Linked DNA regions of Methylorubrum extorquens. The protein of the gene in region 1 interacts with the protein of each later gene in a pairwise test. Links are inferred from orthologs where the notes say so. Each region holds a gene or a part of one and is shown in the gene's direction. Other genes may lie near its edges. The genes, in order: J2W78_RS06475 and J2W78_RS09375.

What was found.
Region 2: the proteins of J2W78_RS06475 (region 1) and J2W78_RS09375 interact in binary tests that used the Escherichia coli proteins (3 or more experiments, as listed by UniProt). The link is inferred for Methylorubrum extorquens from one-to-one orthologs.

The regions. Positions count from the first base shown.
Region 1 is NZ_JALJXF010000001.1:1,323,698-1,332,737, forward strand. What follows is about bases 2,460-5,336. They hold J2W78_RS06475 (2Fe-2S iron-sulfur cluster-binding protein), read left to right. Parts: upstream 2,460-3,676; coding sequence 3,677-3,997; downstream 3,998-5,336. Other genes in these bases: J2W78_RS06465 (hypothetical protein), read right to left, coding at 2,460-2,744; J2W78_RS06470 (Hpt domain-containing protein), read left to right, coding at 3,105-3,464; J2W78_RS06480 (hypothetical protein), read left to right, coding at 4,016-4,465; J2W78_RS06485 (vWA domain-containing protein), read right to left, coding at 4,676-5,336. In the rest of the region: more of J2W78_RS06465, read right to left, coding at 1-2,459; more of J2W78_RS06485, read right to left, coding at 5,337-5,851; J2W78_RS06490 (hypothetical protein), read left to right, coding at 6,089-6,487; J2W78_RS06495 (MucR family transcriptional regulator), read left to right, coding at 6,858-7,388; J2W78_RS06500 (sigma-70 family RNA polymerase sigma factor), read right to left, coding at 8,133-8,867. UniProt on the Escherichia coli protein: Ferredoxin are iron-sulfur proteins that transfer electrons in a wide variety of metabolic reactions. Although the function of this ferredoxin is unknown it is probable that it has a role as a cellular electron transfer protein.
Region 2 is NZ_JALJXF010000001.1:1,985,428-1,994,551, reverse strand. Bases 3,976-6,936 are described here. They hold J2W78_RS09375 (HesB/IscA family protein), read left to right. Parts: upstream 3,976-5,246; coding sequence 5,247-5,627; downstream 5,628-6,936. Other genes in these bases: J2W78_RS09370 (GGDEF domain-containing protein), read right to left, coding at 5,725-6,792; J2W78_RS09380 (SUF system Fe-S cluster assembly protein), read left to right, coding at 4,395-4,778; J2W78_RS09385 (cysteine desulfurase), read left to right, coding at 3,976-4,343. Outside these bases: Fe-S cluster assembly protein SufB, read left to right, coding at 1-647; Fe-S cluster assembly ATPase SufC, read left to right, coding at 918-1,670; J2W78_RS09390 (SufB/SufD family protein), read left to right, coding at 1,670-2,992; more of J2W78_RS09385, read left to right, coding at 3,099-3,975; J2W78_RS09365 (DEAD/DEAH box helicase), read right to left, coding at 7,212-8,753; J2W78_RS09360 (hypothetical protein), read right to left, coding at 9,064-9,124. UniProt on the Escherichia coli protein: Is able to transfer iron-sulfur clusters to apo-ferredoxin. Multiple cycles of [2Fe2S] cluster formation and transfer are observed, suggesting that IscA acts catalytically.

The DNA.
Region 1 (9,040 bases):
GCGGTGGTCTCGGCGCCGCGGGCGGACAGTTCGTCGCCGATCCGGCCCAGCGTCTCACGCAAGGCGCGCAGCGATTCCTCGGTGCGGGTGCCGACCTCGCCGCCGACCCGCTCGGCGGTCCGCGCCAGCGCGTCCGTCACCTCGGCGGTGCGGCCGTCGATCTCGTCCTGCACCTGCCGCAGCAGGTCGCGCAGACCCTGTGCCGACTGGTCGGCACGACTGCCGATCTCGCCACCGGCCTGGGCCGCTGCCAGCGACAGCGCGACGCTGGCCTCCGCGCCGCGCACGGAAATCTCGTCGGCCACCTGCCGCAGGAGATCCTGGAGCGCGTGCATCGACTGGTCGGTGCGGTTGCCGATCTCGCCACCGGCATGGGCGGCGGCGAGCGCCAGGGCACCGGTCGCCTCGGCGCTGCGGGCCGACAGCTCGTCGGCCATCCGCTGAATCGCGGCGTGAAGCGCCTGCGACGCGCCCTCGCTGCGGCTGCCGAGTTCGCCCCCGACACGCTCGGCGGCGGCCTGGAACCGGCCCACCACATCGTTCGAACGGTTCTCGACGGCGGCGGCGGCCTCGTCGGCGGCGCGGCGCAGCGCCTCGGCGGCCTCGGCGAAGCGGGTGGTGACGGCAGCACTCTGCGCCTGGGCGGCTCCCGAGGTCTCCTCGGCGACGTGCAGCATCCGCGCGGTCGATTCCACGGCGCGCTCGGCAAGCAGGCCGCTCATGGCCTCGGCGGCCTCGCGCAGGCGGCGCTCCAGCGCCTCGACGCTGGCGCCGACGGACGCGGTTGCGGTCTCCGTGTTGCGGCGGATGCCGTCATGGGCCGCAACGGTCCGGGCGTCGAGATCCTTGCCCAGGCGGGCCACGGTCTCGCGCAGGCTCTCGGCGCTGCCGTTCGCGTTGGCAGCAAAGCTGGCGCCGAGCCCGGCCAGAGCCTGCTCGACGGTGGCGGCGGCCTGCGCCGCCCGCTCGGTCATCAGGCCGGCGACACGCTCGCCCGCCGTGTCGAGGTTCGAGGCGAGCGCCCCGCCCTGGACGGCGATGACATCATCGACGCGCGACGCCGCCGTCTCGATACGGGCGGCGAGTTCGAGACCGCGGCCGTTCATGGTCTCGGCCGCGTGGGTGGCGGAGGCCAGGAACGCGTCGCGGACCCGGTCGATGCGGGTGGAAAAGTCATCGGCCACGCTGCCGGCGGCGAGCGCCAGGGCGGCCTGCGCGTCGCGCCCGCGTCCTTCGATCAATTCGGAGACGCCGGTGCCGGCCGCCTCGATCTCGGTGCGCAGCGAGGCACCGCGGACGGCGATGTCCTCGGAGATTGCCGCGCCGGTGGCGGCGAAGGTGCGGCTTAGGCCCTCGCCGGTCTCGGCAAAGCGCGCGGTGATGGCGCCGCCGGTCTGGGCGAAGCGCTCGGTCAGCTCGGTCCCGCGCGACAGGAAGGCCTCTTCCAGGCCCTTCGTCGAGCGCTCGAAGGTCTCGCGCACGGCGCCGCCCTGGCGGTCGAGCGCCTCGATCAGGCCGGTGCCGGTCTCGGACAGGCTCTGGGCGACGGCGCCCGCATTGTCGGCGAGCGTGCGGGTGAGCGCCCCGCCGGTGCGCTCGAAGGCCTGCGTCACCGCGTCGGCGCGCTGCTGCAGCGCGCTGGTGAGGCTGGTGCCGATCTCTTCGAGGCCGCCGCGCACGCCTTCGCTGGTGGCGGTGAGCTGGCGGACCAGATCGTCGCCGCGGGTCGAGACGTTGCCGACCACCCGTTCGCCGACCTCGCCGAGCGCGTTGGTGATCGCCTCGCCGCGGGCGTCGAGCGCCCCGGTGACGCGCTCGCCCGCGCCGTTGATGGCGGCGACGATGCGCTCGGCCGCGCCATCCAGCTCGCTCGACAGGTTCTCGTGCGATCCGGCGATCGCTCCGCGCACCCGGTCGGCGCTGCCGACGATGGACTCGCGCTGGGCGATCAGCTCATCGACCAGGCTGCGGATGCGGATCTCGTTGTCGGAATAGGCCCGCTCCAGGGTCGAGATCTCTCCGCGCACCAGCGTTTCGAGTTCGCCCGCGCGGGCCAGCGCCCGCTCCACGCCGTCGCCGACGGCGGCGACCTCGCGGCGCACGGTCTGCGACATGGTCAGCACCGCGTCGGTCGAGAAGCTCTCGGGCTCGGCCAACCGGATCGCCACCTCGCCGACGGCGCGGGCGACGAGGCGCATCTCGTGGGCGCGCACGGCCAGCATCGCCGTGATGAGGAACAGCACGATCGGCCCGGCGATGGCGGTGGCCACCACCGCCGCCTGAAGCGCGGTGAGCCCGGTCACGAACGTCTTCAGGTCGCCGCCGGACTGGTTCCAGGCCAGCGCCACGAGGCCGTTGAGCCAGAAGAACGAGGCGATCGCCGCGACGAGGTACGGCTTGCGCGAGGGCCGCACCCGGAGCGTCTGCTGCAGGATGCCGATGTTCTGGCGGTCGTCGTTGGCCACCAGCGAGCGGTCGGGCGGCAGGAGCCCGCCCTCGCGGCGCGAGCGCCCGCGCTCGGGCAGCGGCAGATCGGACGCGGCGGGATCGATGTCGAGGGTCGGGGTGCGGCGTCCCCCGGCCTCGGAGAACGGATCGGCCAGCGGATCGCCGTCGCCGACATCGGGCAGCCGCGGCTCGACCCGGGCAGTGTCGCCCGGCGCCGGAATGTCCAGATTCAAAGCCTGCTCGATCGCGGAGAGTGCGGCCTCCGCCGGATCCTTCAGCTTCTTCTCGGTGGCCATGCAACCCTCGTACGCATCGCCATCCAGTGCAGAGCTCGCGCCCTCCGCAATGGAGACGGATTTACCCGACGTCTCACGGGATCTTAGTCCCTCGGATGATGCCCCCGATACCCAATCGGCCCGGCGCACCCAAGAAACCTTAACGGAATGGTTACCAAGCCGGGTCCCGCGATCCGGCATTCGCCCCAAGTTCTGACGCTTGCAGCCTTAAACGGGTACGGCCCAAACCGGCCTGGGCTGTGGATAGCCGGCGCGGCCCACAGGCAGGTCGCCGCGCTGCGCCTCTTTCGCGGGAGCCGGGCGGGTGGAGCGGCCGTTTCATCCCGAGCACAGATGTCAAAGTAGACGATGAGGACGAACGTGGACCTCGAGATACAGCGTGCGCCCCTGCTCGACCGTGCCCACCTCGATGCGCAGACCTTCGGCGATGCCGACCTCGCGCGCGAGGTGTTGAGCCTGTTCGAGGATCAGTGCCGCCGGCTCCTGCCGGCGCTGGCGGCGGCGAGCCGTCCGGCCGAGGAGCGGGCCGACCTCGCCCACACCCTCAAGGGTGCGGCTCTCGGGGTCGGAGCGATGCGGGTGGCCGAGACGAGCGGCGCCGTCGAGACCGGGTTGCGCGAGGCGACCACGCGCGCTGGAGACGCGGCCGACCTCCAGGCGCTCCGGAGCGCCGTCGCCGAGACGCTGGACGCGCTCGCCGCCCTCGACCGGGCGATGTGAGGGGCTGCGTTTCGGCCCTCGATGCCTGCGGCGGAAAGACCGCCGCCGCGCCGGCTCCGCCGCCCGGCCAACGGACGGGGGGCATCTGCAGCGGCAGCGCGACGGAAAAGCGCCGGCTTCCCGCTTGCTTTCTCACTCCGCCACCCGCAAGCAGGCGCCACGCCGCCCCCTGAAGGATCGAAGGCGGACGCCGACACGTCCCGGAGCAAGGTATGCCCAAGATCACCTACGTCGATCACGCCGGCACGGCCCGCACGATCGACGGTCAGGTCGGCTCGACCGTCATGGAGACGGCGATCCGCAACAACGTTCCGGGCATCGATGCCGAGTGCGGCGGGGCCTGCGCCTGCGCGACCTGCCACGTCTACGTCGACGAGGCCTGGGCCGAAAAGGTCGGGCCGGCGGAGCCGATGGAGCAGGACATGCTCGACTTCGCCTCCGACGTGCGCGCGACCTCGCGCCTGTGCTGCCAGATCCGCGTGACGCCCGAACTCGACGGCCTTGTCGTGACGACCCCGGCCCGCCAGGGCTGAGGCACGCCCCTCGCTGTCTTGGCAGCCGTTCTCGTTCTCCTGCTGTTCCTGCCCGTGCCGCTCCTGCAGGGGCTGGGCTATACCGGGACCTGCACGCAGAACGACACCGATCCGTTCCTGACCGGCGCGTTCCTCAGTCTGCCCTTCGTGGCGGGCTCGTTCGCGCTCACATGGCAAGCGGCGCAGCGCGGGCGGGCCAGCCGTGGAACGGGCGGCCTTGCCGTGATCGGCCTATCAAGCCTCGTCCTGGCCGGCCTTGCGGTGCTCGCCATGCTGATGAACGCCACCCTGGTGCAGAATACACTCCTGCTCGGCCTCTCGCCCTGCGGCGGCGACCACACCGACGCACGGTTCGAACCGGAGCATGTCCTGATCGGCGGCCTCTACGGTCTCCCGCCACTGGCCGTCCTCGTCGCGGCCCTGACCGCCGTGGGGGCCGCCTTGCACGGCGGCCGGCGGCACGGCTGAAACGCCCTCTCGAGCCATGCCCAACCACATTGGGTCGGATCACGCCTCTAGAGCATCGTCCTGGATATCGGATCCAGGACGATGCTTTAGGTTCTTGTTTTGGCATCGTCTTTTCCGAAAGCCGGTAGCCACCTTTCGGGATGGTGCTCTATCGTCTTGTTCTGTCGCGCTTTCTTAGACGAACCGGCGAACACTTCATCGGAAAGTGCTCTACCGCAGCAGCGCCCGCATCGCTCCGTCCAGCCCTTCAAGCGTCAGCGGGAACATCCGCTGCGAAAAGATCCGGCGGACCATGCCGATGGAGTGGGTGTGGGCCCAGTGCTCGGCCGGAATGGGGTTGAGCCAGACCGCCTTCGGGAAGTGAGCGAGCACACGGCCGAGCCAGACATCGCCCGCCTCCTCGTTCCAATGCTCCACCGAACCGCCGGGATGGGCGATCTCGTAGGGGCTCATGGAGGCGTCGCCCACGAACACCACGCGGTAGTCGGAGGGATAGGTACGGATCACGTCGAGGAGCGGGATACGCTCGTCGTGGCGGCGGTGGTTCTCGGTCCACACCGCCTCGTAGGGACAGTTGTGGAAGTAGAAATGCGCGAAGTGCTTGAACTCGGAGCGCGCGGCCGAGAACAGCTCCTCGGCCAACTCGACATGCCAGTCCATCGATCCGCCGACATCGAGGAAGAGCAACACCTTCACTGCGTTGCGCCGCTCCGGGCGCAGCCGCACGTCGATGAAGCCCTTGCGGGCGCTCTCGCGGATGGTGCCGTCGAGGTCGAGTTCGTCGGCCGCCCCCGTGCGGGCGAAGCGGCGCAGGCGGCGGAGCGCCACCCGCATGGAGCGGGTGCCGAGTTCGCGTGAATCGTCGAGATCCTTGAACTCGCGCCGGTCCCAGACCTTGACCGCACGGAAGTTGCGGTTGCCGTCCTGGCCGATACGGATTCCCTCCGGATTGTAGCCGTAGGCGCCGAAGGGTGAGGTGCCTCCGGTTCCGATCCATTTCGACCCGCCCTGATGGCGCTCCTTCTGTTCGGCGAGGCGCTGTTTCAACGTCTCGAACAGCTTGTCCCAGCCCAGCGCCTTCAACTCGGCCTTCTCATCCTCGGAGAGATACTTCTCGGCGAGCTTGCGCAGCCATTCCTCGGGGATGGCGGCGGGTTCGACCGCCTCGCCCAGCGTTTCCAGCCCTTTGAAGACCGAGGCGAACACCCGGTCGAACCGGTCGAGGTTGGACTCGTCCTTCACCAGCACGGTGCGGGCGAGGAAGTAGAACTCCTCTACGCGCTTGTCCGCGAGGTCGCGCTCCATCGCCTGGAGCAGGGTGAGGTATTCGCGCAGGGACACCGGTACGCGGGCCTCGCGCAGGCCCGTAAAGAATTGGAGCAGCATGAGGCCTAAACGCCCGAGCCCGGCCTGCGGGTCAAGCCGATGCCGGACACCGGGGCCGGGCGATGCCGCGGCCCCTGGAACAGCCGGATCGGTCGCCGCTCCTGTGGACAGCGGCGCTTTCCGGTGGATATCACCCGGGATCGCCTTTGTGCGGAAGGAACAGCCGTCATCTCAACGGACGTAAGATGCATCGCACAATGCACGACGCGTTCGTGACTTGACGATGGGAAGGACCCCATGCCCGTGGTCTTGCGATCCCTGAGCGATTTCAAGAAATTCCTCCGCAAACCCGGAGCGACCCTGCAAATCGTCCAGAACACTTTCGTCGATCGTCAGGACGCCGAGTCCCGCGCCGCCTATCGCCGCAAGGGCCTCTACGAGCCACGGACTCTTCGGGCGATGTCGAAGAAGGCCGCCGTGTTCGACGTGAAGGGCCATGATAGCACCGTGTGGCTGTACTGGGATCGCGGCACCCGACACTGGCGCTTCTCGGGCGACACCGTCACGGTTCCGCTCAACGCCGCCCTCGGCCCGCCCGACGCGGTGGTCTATCGCTGCACTCTGCCTCAGCAGAGCGGGCAACGCCGCTCCGCCGCCAAGCGCGGAGACGATGAGGCGATGCTACCGGGGCTGTAACTGCAGGCTCCGACCCATAGAGTTCGGCCGTCACGGCGGGGCCGAACGGTCGCGGATCTGCCGTGATCATGAAAGCCGGCGGGCTCGACCTGCCGAGATCGCTGGTCAGCTCGGACTGACCTCTCACACTTTGTTGAACGGACGAATCAAGCGCCCCTCATCGTACCTTTGATCGAACCTCAGCTTGCGTGCACCACCTGGAGAGATCCCAACCTGCTGTCTGATCCGGACTGATCGTTCGCAATAGCAGCCAAATCGTGGTTTTTCCCGATTTTGCAGTCGTTTTCCGGGCAAATGGTGCAAAACGGACTTGAATCTTTTCTAGATCCTTTTAGCTCACAAGAACGAGGGGAAAATAGGATCATTTACAATGTCGGATAACAGTCAGGTCTCGCAACACGACCGTATCGAGCTCGCTGCCGATCTCGTCTCGGCTTATGTCTCCAACAACTCTCTGCCATCGCCCGAACTCGCGGGTTTGATTGTTCAGGTTCATGCCGCCCTCGTCGCCCTGTCGGCCCCGCAGGCGCCCAAGGAAGAAGAAGTCGAGCGGGCGACACCGGCACAGATCAAGAAGTCGATCACGCCGGATGCCCTGATCTCCTTCATCGACGGCAAGCCCTACAAGACGCTCAAGCGGCACCTGACCACGCACGGTCTCGACATCGAGGGCTACCGCCGCCGCTACGGCCTGCCGGCCGATTATCCGACGGTCTCCTCCAACTATTCGGCCGCGCGCTCTGCCCTCGCCAAGGATCTCGGCCTCGGCCAGCAGCGCCGCAAATCCTCGGCGAAGACCGCGGAGCCGGTCGATGAGGTGGTGGCGGAAGCAGCTCCCGAGCCGCGCCGCAAGACCGCCGCGGAAGGCCGCAAGACCGGCGGGCGCCGCAAGGCCGCCTGAGGATCGATGCCGCGCCGGCGGAGTCATCGGACTCCGCCGGCCGGCCTCTGGTGCGTTGACGTTGGTCCGCGCAGCGACGGTCCCGGCCGATCGAAAGGCCGCCCGGCCTGCCTACGGCTCTCGATGGATCACATGGAAGGCTCGCAGCGGCAGCGTCTCGCTGTTGACACGCTCGGCTTCCCCGTGGCCTGCCGTCTTCTGCTCGCCGCAGACCTCACGCGTAAGACGCGGCGCGCCGATTGCGGAACACGCTTTTTCGCAAAACGGGGCACCGACACGACAGGACCGCGCGGCACCCGCATTCTGCTAAGCGGGCGGGGGAGGGACGTCGAATTTCCGCGCCGGAGCACCCGGTACGGATGCCGAATTCGAAACCTCCCAAGGTCGCTCAGATCGTCGCGTACGATCCGACGCAACCGGCCCGGCCATGCCGGCTCCCGGACCTCCGCGTCATACGATTTTCGATTGATGGCTTCTGGTTTCGCCCCACGGCATCCATCCCGCGGTGATCCAATCGGATGCCAATCAGGCGGATCTCCAGAACGTCCTTCAGGGCATCGTCACGCGCGATGGACGATGGCTTTCGACAACCGATGCGGCAAGACTTGAGACACCCCGCTGTCCTGGGTTTGGCTTCCGGACAGCATCAGGACTCGATCAGCCGGCGAAGACCACGGATCGGCTTTCACTCGGACGGACATCAGGGTGACGCAACAACGGCACCGGCGCCCGTCGAGCAAATAATCAGGCGTCGGGCATCGCCGACTGGATGAGACGGTCGGAGGAGAGGTCCTCCTCGTCATACCCGAGGAGTTCGGCGAGGCGGCCGCGGGCGCGGCTGACGCGGCTCTTCACCGTGCCGACCTTGCAGCCCATGATGGTCGCCGCCTCCTCGTAGGAGACACCCTCGGCACCCACCAGCACGAGGGCCTCGCGCTGGTCCGGCGGCAGCTTGGCGAGCGCCGTCTGCAGATCCTCGACGTCGAGCCGGTCGCCCTGATGCGGCGCGGTGGCGAGGCGTGCGGCGTAGGAGCCGTCCTGATCCTCGACCTCGCGCACGCGCTTGCGGTGATCCGAGTAGAAGATGTTGCGCAGGATCGTGAAGAGCCATGCGTTGAGGTTCGTGCCCGGCTGGAAGCGGGCGCGGTGCTGCCAGCCCTTGAGCAGGGTGTCCTGCACGAGGTCGTCGGAGCGCGCCGGGTTCGAGGTCAGCGACAGGGCGAAGGCGCGCAGGGACGGCACTGCGGAGAGCAGGCCGTTGCGGAATTCGGGATCGATCCGCTCGCCCTGGGCCTTGAGGGCCGCTTCGAGCTTGCCGATCAGCTCGGAGAAGCGTGACGGCGTGTCCTCGCCGGCGCCGAGCGTGTCGTACACGCTGCGCAGATGATCGCCGAGATGGCTGCGGATCGAGTCGGAAAGTTTGGGACGGCCGTCTGTCATCGCGGGACGATCCAGGGTCGCTTCGGTATCGTTACGCATCGGGCACTTCGCGATCGGGACTTTTCGGCAAAGACGGTGCAGTGCAGCACGCGGGGCAGGCCCCGGCACGGCCCTTAACATAGCTGTAGCGCATCGCTCCGATCCAGCACACCCGCGCCACGCGAAATACTGCCACGCTTGCACACGGGACGGTAGGCTGTCGCCCCAAAGAG
Region 2 (9,124 bases), 660 kb from region 1 along the record:
CGACCGTCCAGAACTGGTACCCCGGCGACAACGAGGGCAAGGGCGGCATCTACAACTTCGTGACCAAGCGTGGCGATTGCCGCGGCGCCCGCTCGAAGATCTCGTGGACGCAGGTCGAGACCGGCTCGGCGATCACCTGGAAGTACCCGTCCTGCATCCTGCGCGGCGACGATTCCCGCGGCGAGTTCTACTCGATCGCGGTGTCGAACGGCATGCAGCAGGTCGATTCCGGCACCAAGATGATCCATCTCGGCAAGAACACGACGAGCCGGATCATCTCGAAGGGCATCTCGGCGGGCCGCTCGCAGAACACCTACCGGGGTCTCGTCTCGGCCCACAAGAAGGCCAAGGGCGCGCGCAACTTCACCAATTGCGACTCGCTCCTGATCGGCGACCAGTGCGGGGCGCACACCGTGCCCTACATCGAGTCGAAGAACGCGTCCGCGGTGTTCGAGCACGAGGCCACCACCTCGAAGATCTCCGAGGACCAGAAGTTCTACTGCTTGCAGCGCGGCCTCTCCGAGGAGGAGGCGACCGCGCTCATCGTCAACGGCTTCGTCCGCGACGTGCTGCAGCAGCTCCCGATGGAGTTCGCGGTGGAGGCCCAGAAGCTGATCTCGATCAGCCTCGAAGGCTCGGTGGGCTGACGCGCTTCGACACGGCTGTGCCGCGTGCCGCCCCCGGCACAGCGCGCGGCACGCCGACGAGGTGAGGGGCAGCGCCGTGTGCGGCTGCTTCTACGGCCTGAACACGTTCGCGCCGGATGAGGCGGAGGGTGGATCGCCGATGGCGGAACCGCTCGCTGTCCCCGGTGCGGCGTCGACGCGGTGATCGGTGACATGCCCGGCCATTCGACCGGACGTGTCACCGTCCTGCGGGCGATGCATCAGGAATGGTTTTGAAGGACTTGGACGGACATGCTTGAGATCAAAAACCTCGTCGTGCAGATCGAGGACAACCGCATCCTCAACGGCCTGAACCTCACCGTGAACGACGGCGAGGTCGCCGCGATCATGGGCCCGAACGGCTCAGGCAAGTCGACGCTCTCCTACGTCATCGCCGGCAAGGAGGACTACGAGGTCCTCGACGGCGAAATCCTGCTCGACGGGCAGAACGTGCTGGAGATGGCGGCCGACGAGCGCGCCGCCGCCGGCATCTTCCTGGCCTTCCAGTACCCGCTGGAAATCCCCGGCGTCGGTACGATGACCTTCCTCAAGGCCTGCCTCAACGCGCAGCGCAAGGCGCGCGGCGAGGCCGAGCTCTCGACCCCCGACTTCATCCGCGCGGTGAACGGCGCGGCGGACAAGCTCGAGATCAACAAGGAGATGCTCAAGCGCGCGCTCAATGTTGGCTTCTCCGGCGGCGAGAAGAAGCGCATGGAGATCCTCCAGATGGCGCTGCTGCAGCCGAAGTTCTGCGTCCTCGACGAGACCGATTCCGGCCTCGACATCGACGCGCTGCGCATCGTCTCCGAGGGCGTGAACGCCCTGCGGGCGCAGGGCCGCTCGTTCCTCGTCATCACCCACTACCAGCGGCTCCTCAACCACATCGTGCCCGACACCGTGCACGTCATGTCGAAGGGCCAGATCGTGAAGACCGGCGGCAAGGACCTGGCGCTGGAACTCGAGGCCTCCGGCTACGCCGAGTACCGCACGAGCGAGGCTGCGTGATGGCCGACGTCACCAATCTCCGCTCCCCAGCCGAGGCCGGCCTCTCGAACCTGTTCGAATCCGCACGGAAAGGCTTCGCCAGCGAGCAGGCGATCAGCCGCGAGGAGGCGTTCCGCTTCTTCGAGGCGACCGGCCTGCCGAGCCGCCGGGTCGAGGCGTTCAAGTACACCGACCTGCGCGCCGCCATCACCGAGGCCGCCCCGCCCGCCGAGACGCCGAGCGAGGGCGCGGCCCGGGTCGCTGTCGCCGGGACCACGGGCTTCAACGAGGTCGAGGCCGTCCGCCTCACCTTCGTCAACGGCCATCTCGTCGCGTCCCTGTCGGATCTCGACCGGGTGCCCGAGGGCGTGACGGTCACGCCGCTCAACGAGGCGATGGGCAAGGGCGACGCCCGCCTGAAGCTCCTCGCCCCCGTCGAGCAGGTGCGCGAGAACCCGATCTATCAGCTCAACACCGCCTTCCTGGCGGACGGCGCGCTGATCTCGGTCGCGCCCGGCGCCAAGCTGCAGACGCCGATCCACCTGCGCTTCGTCGGCACGGGGGAGGCCGCCTTCTCGACCGCGACCCGCGTTCTGGTCGATGTCGGCGCCGAGGCGGAGTTCTTCCTGCTGGAGAGCCACGAGGGACCGTCCGGGCTGGCCTACCAGCCCAACGACGCGCTCGACGTGCATATCGGCGCCGAGGCCGCCTTCCGCCACACCCGGCTCAACCGGGAAGGGGATGGGGCGGTCGCCCTCTCGACGCTCTCCGTGCGCCTCGACGCGCGGGCGCAGCTCGAGACCGTCAACCTCGTCACCGGCGCCAAGCTCTCGCGTCACCAGATCTACCTGCACATCGCGGGCGAGGACGCCAAGGCCGTGGTCAACGGCGCGACGCTGCTCGGTCACGGCCAACTCGCGGATTCGACCCTGCTCGCCGACCATGCGGCGACCGGGGGCATCGGCCGCGAGATGTTCAAGACGGTGATCGACGGCGATTCCACCGGCGTGTTCCAGGGCAAGATCATCGTCCGCCAGGTCGCGCAGCAGACCGACGGCAAGATGAAGTCCGACTGTCTGCTCCTGACCGACGACGGTCAGATGATGAACAAGCCGGAGCTGGAGATCTTCGCCGACGACGTCGCCTGCGGCCACGGCGCCACCTGCGGCGCGCCGGACGAGGATCTGCTGTTCTACCTCATGGCCCGCGGCCTGCCGCGCGCCACCGCCGAGAGCCTGCTGGTCCAGGCCTTCGTCGGCGAGGCGGTGGAGACGGTCACGCACGAGGGCGCCCGCGAGGTGCTGATCGGCGGGATCGAGGCGTGGCTGGCGTCGCGCGGCTGACCCTGCTGGCCGGTTCCTTCCGGGGAGCCGGCCAAGCTCATCGACGCCGAACCTGTTCCGGCGGGCGGCGCTGGACCCGGATAGCACAGGATCCAAGGTCGCGAACATGAACGCACCCGTCCGCACCCCCCCCTACGACGTCGAGGCGATCCGGAAAGAATTCCCGATCCTGTCGGAGAAGGTCTACGGCAAACCGCTGGTCTATCTCGACAACGCCGCCTCGACGCAGAAGCCCAAGCGCGTGATCGATGCCATGGTCTCCTGCATGGAGACCGGCTACGCCAACGTCCACCGTGGCCTCCACTACATGGCCAACGCTGCGACCGAGGGGTTCGAGGGCGCCCGCGAGACCACGCGCCAGTTCCTCAACGCGGCCTCGACCGACGAGATCATCTTCACCCGCAACGCGACCGAGGCCTACAACCTCGTGGCCTCCTCCATGGGCTGGGCCGGGCTGATCGGGGAGGGGGACGAGATCATCCTCTCGATCATGGAGCACCACTCCAACATCGTGCCCTGGCATTTCCTGCGCGAGCGGCGCGGTGCCGTCATCAAATGGGCGCCGGTCGATGACGACGGCAACTTCCTGATCGAGGAATACGAAAAGCTTTTCTCGCCGCGCACCAAGATGGTGGCGATCACCCACATGTCGAACGTGCTCGGCACGGTGACGCCGGCCGAGGAAATCGTGCGCATCGCCCACGCACACGGCGTGCCGGTGCTGCTCGACGGGGCGCAGAGCGCGGTGCACCGCCCGGTCGATGTGCGGGCGCTCGATTGCGACTTCTTCGTCTTCACCGGCCACAAGGTCTACGGGCCGACCGGCATCGGCGTGCTCTACGGCAAGAAGGAGTGGCTGGACCGGCTGCCGCCCTACCAGGGCGGCGGCGAGATGATCCGCACGGTGAGCCAGGACGCGGTCACCTACAACGATCCGCCCCACCGCTTCGAGGCGGGCACGCCGGCGATCATCGAGGCGGTCGGCCTCGGCGCGGCACTCGAGTTCATGATGGATCTGGGTCGCGAAAAAATTGCCGCGCACGAGGCGATGCTGACCGCCTACGCCCAGGAGCGGCTCGGCGCGATGAATTCGATCCGCCAGATCGGCAATTCCCGCGACAAGGGCGGCGTCATCGCCTTCGAGGTGAAGGGGGCGCACGCCCACGACATCGCCACCGTGATCGACCAACAGGGCGTGGCGGTGCGGGCCGGCACCCACTGCGCGATGCCGCTGCTCACGCGCTTCGGCGTCACCTCGACCTGTCGCGCCTCGTTCGGTCTGTATAATACGACGCAGGAAATCGATGTTCTGGCCACGGCCTTGGCCAAGGCCGAGATGCTGTTCGCCTGATTCTTTTGAGAGTTTCGGCCGCCGTGAACGGGGACCGGAAGGAGTGATCCGATGAGCACCGACGCCACCATCACCGGGGGCACCAACACCCCCGCCCTCGCGGCCGCCTCCGCGATCCCGGCCGAGGAGATCGATCGCCTGACCGACGACATCGTCGTGGCGCTCAAATCGGTCTACGATCCGGAGATTCCCGCCGACATCTATGAACTCGGCCTGATCTATCGGGTGCAGATCGAGGACGACCGTCGCGTGCTGATCGACATGACGCTGACCGCTCCCGGCTGTCCGGTGGCCGGCGAGATGCCGGGCTGGGTCGAGAACGCGGTCTCGGCGGTTCAGGGCGTGCAGTCCTGCTCCGTCACGATGGTGTTCGACCCGCCGTGGGACCAGAGCCGGATGTCCGACGAGGCCCGCGTCGCGCTGGACATGTGGTAGCGCGTCAGCGCGTCGAAATCGTGCGTCCCGGCTCGAAGGAGACATCCTCGTCGATGTCGGCCAGCGCGAGCCGCGCGCCGATGGCGGGCAGCGTGATCACGGCCTCGAGCCCTCCGAAGCTCTCCTCGTCTCGGCCCTCTGCATCGCGCCTGTAGAACACGGCGCTGGGGAAGCGCGTCTTGACGAGGAGGGTATAGGCGAGGGCTCGGCGAGCGCCGGTACGCCGTTGACGAGTTCGTAGAGCTCGTCCCGGGATGCTTGCCACGCGAAGAGTTCTTCCGGCGTCTCCGCTGCCTTGCAGGCTCGGCGATCGTGCGCTCCGTCACCGATTCAGCATAGCACGGCTGCAATCGTCCGGTGTGCCGGGTCTCCTAGTGGACCGGCACCGGGGGAGTGCTTATCTTCTTCGTTGTACGAAAACCCCTCACCCGCCCGGGCCTTGAACCCGGCCGCAGGAGAGAGACCACGATGTCCAGTTTCAAGGTGATCACGCTGACCGACCGCGCCGCGGACCGGCTCAAGGCGATCATGGCCGATGCGGAGACGCCGATCGCGGGCTTGCGCGTCGGCGTGAAGAACGGCGGCTGCGCCGGCATGTCCTACACAATGGAATATGCCGAGGAGCGGAAGGTCGGCGAGGACGTGATCGAGGACCGGGGCGTGACCGTGTTCATCGATCCGAAGGCGGTGCTGTTCCTGCTCGGCACCGAGATGGATTTCCAGACGACCAAGTTGTCGTCCCAGTTCGTGTTCAACAACCCGAACCAGACCTCGGCCTGCGGCTGCGGCGAATCCGTAGCGATCACGCCGGTCAATCCCGAGCGGCTCACGGCTGGCGCCGCGGCCTGATCGGAGCCGGCTCGTCGCGCAAGACCGGACGAGGCCCTAGCTCCCTGCATCTGCATCGCCCCGGGGGCTCCCTTTCGGGACGATGCTCTCATCCGTCTCAGGCGACGTCGCGCAGGTTCTCGACTTCGGTCTCGTCGAGGGTGCGGTTGCGGCCAGCGCGCTTGGCGGCGAACAGGCAGGCATCGGCTCGTTCCAGCAGGGAGACCGCGTTGTCGTCCTCGCGCTGGGTCGCGACGCCGAGTGAGACCGTGACCTTGCCGAGCGATTCGCCGGTGGAGCGCTTCACCAATTCGCGGCCGGTGACGCCCGTGCGCACCCGCTCGGCGATGGCGCGCGCCTCGACCCGGTCCGTTTCCGGCAGGACGATGCCGAACTCCTCGCCGCCGAACCGGGCGAGCGTCGCGTTCCTCTGGCCGATATGCTCGCGCATCACGATGGCGACGAGACGCAGCACCTGATCTCCGGTCAGGTGACCGTAGAGGTCGTTGAAGCGCTTGAACGAATCGATGTCGATCACGATCAGGCTCGTCGGCTTTCCCTGCCGTGCCGAGGCGGACGGGACATCGACGGTTTTGCGGAGCGACTCCTCGAAATTCTTGCGGTTGCCCAGCCCCGTCAGGGCGTCGGTCAGGCTCTCCAGGCGGGCCGCCTCCAGCGTCTCGCGCAACGCCTCGATCTCACTGCGGCTCTCGCGCATCCGCGCTTCGAGGGTGCGGTTGTTGGCCGTCACATCGCGGGTGTTGGCGATGATCGTCGTCACGACCTCGCGCAGGCGCGTCCGGCTCGTGGCCGTGTTGGCGATGTCGTGGGACAGGGCCTGAAGCGACTCGCCATACTGAGCGGTGGAGCGGATCGAGACCTCGATCATCTCCATGATGCCCTCGACCTCGGCGATGAGGCTCGAATTCATCCGGTCCACCTCCACGGCCATGCGGCGGCCGTCGATGTAGGTGTCGTGGAGTCCTTCGATGTCGGCGCTGGTCAGCGTGCCGTTCTGCGTCGTGAGCCGTTTGACCGCATCGTTCATCAGCGGCTGCGTGCCGGAGACGTAGAGATACCACACGGCGTAGGCCCGCGGCGTCGCGCAGGAACAGTAGTCGCGCATCAGCTCGAAGCTGCGCTGCGCGAGCACGAAACTGCGGTCACGATCGGGATCGGGGCTCATCCGGTGACGTAGGCTCCTACGGAGGGGGCACACCGCCCACAGAGTCCGCTCCGCCGAAGTGTCGCCTCAGAATCTCGCCAGGACGTTAAGAGTGCCTCACAAAACGCCCGACCGCTGACCATTCGCCGCTTTGGTCAAGGCGGCGTAGCGGGCGTCACATGAGAGACACGCCAGGGGCGCGGCGAAAGCGCCTGCCGTCACCGGCGCTTTCGCGGTATACGGTCGCCGTGTGGACCGTATCGCTAAAGCATCGTCCTGGATATCGGATCCAAGACGATGCTTTAGCCTTTTGGTTTTGCATCATCTTCTTCCGAAAGCCGGCAACCAGCTTTCGGGATGATGCTCTAGGCCCGCGCGGCGCCTGAGGAGGGCGCCCATCGCATCTGCGCGATGGGATGGCCCGGATTTGGTCGCGGGAGTTACTTGCTCTTCCCGAACCCGGTCGGCTTCAGCAGGAAGGCCGGAACGTGCGAGCCGAGGCCGACCGGCGTGTCGCCGTCCTCGTCGCGACGCGGGGGACGACGCTCCCCGCGCGCGCGTTCGGGGGCATTCCGGGCGGGCTCGCGGGCCAGCTCGCGGGGCGGGGGAGGGGAAACCGGTTCCGGCTCACGCACTGGCTCGCGCCGGGGCGCTTCGGCGCGGCTGCGCTCGGCGGCCGGACGCCGCCCTCCGCGGGAGCGGCTCTCGCTGCGGGGGCTCTCGCTCGACGGGGCGGCACTCTTCTCGGTGCTGCGCCCGATGCTCTTGGTTTCCTCGCCGCCCTTCGTTTCCTTGGCGCGGCGGCTGCCGCGGCGGCGGCGCGGCTCGTCGCCCTCCACCTCGTCGGAAACGCTGGACAGATCGCCGTCGAGCCATGCGATCGGCTGGCCGATCAGGCTCTCGATCGCCGAGAGCGAGCGCTCGTCGGTTCGGCTCGCGAGGGTGAAGGCCTGGCCCGAGCGGCCGGCACGGCCGGTGCGGCCGATCCGATGGACGTAATCCTCCGGGTGGTGCGGCACGTCGAAGTTGAAGACGTGGCTGACGGCGGGGATATCGAGGCCGCGCGCGGCGACGTCCGAGGCCACCAGCAGCGGAACCTCGCCGCTGCGGAAGCCGTCGAGGGCAGCCATGCGGGCGCGCTGGTCCATGTCGCCGTGGAGCGCCGCCGCGTTGAAGCCATGGCTGGTCAGCGAGCGCTGGAGTTGGGCGACGTCGCGCTTGCGGTTGCAGAAGATGATGCCGTTCTGCAGCTCGCTCGCCGAGCGGATGAGCTGGCGCAGCACCTTGCGCTTCTCGTGGCCCTCCGCGCCCGTCGCCACAAGGCGCTGCTCGATGGTCGTGGCGGTGGAGGCGGGGCGCGCCACCTCGACCCGCTGCGGGTTGTGCAGGAACATGTCGGCCAGCCGCTCGATCTCCGGCGGCATGGTCGCGGAGAAGAACAGCGTCTGGCGCGTGAAGGGCACCATCTTCACGATGCGCTCGATGTCGGGAATGAACCCCATGTCGAGCATCCGGTCGGCCTCGTCGATGACCAGAAGCTCGACGCCGGTCAGCAGCAGCTTGCCGCGCTCGAAATGGTCGAGCAGGCGCCCCGGCGTCGCGATCAGCACGTCGGTGCCGCGGGTGAGCTTGGCGTCCTGGTCGGCGAAGGAGACGCCGCCGATGATGAGCGCCACGTTGAGCTTGTGATTGGTGCCGTAGCGCTCGAAATTCTCCTCGACCTGCGCCGCGAGTTCGCGGGTCGGCTCGAGGATGAGCGTGCGCGGCATGCGAGCCCGGGCGCGGCCGGCCTCCAGCATGGTCAGCATCGGCAGGGTAAAGGCGGCGGTCTTGCCGGTGCCGGTCTGGGCGATGCCGAGCACGTCGCGCCGGGCGAGCACATGCGGGATCGCCTGGGCCTGGATCGGCGTCGGCTCGGTGTAGCCGGCCGCGGTGACGGCTTGGAGTACCTTGTCGCTCAGTCCAAGATCGGCGAAAGACATCGGGTAGGGAAAACCATTGTGCGCGTGAAGTGGGCCGATCAGGGGCTCGAAAGCTCGCGCCGGCGGCGGATCGCGAGAGCCGTGCGCGGTACGCCATCACGCGTCCGAACGCGCGCGACACTTAGACCCCTGTGCCTGCTTGTCAATCGACCGAGACGGCGCAGTCTCCTCCCGTGCGGGCAGGGTACGGTTGCGTTGCCGGCATCCCGAGGCCCGAGGCCATCCCGAACCCGCGCTCGCGTAGAGCCGATGCCTCCGGCATCGCCTTGGCGGCTGTCGCGAGCCTCGCCGCGTAAGGTCGGTCGCGAGGTCAGTCCCGCGCGCCCGTGCCGAGGGCGCCGCGGAGCGTGCAGGGGTCGAGCCGCGTCGTC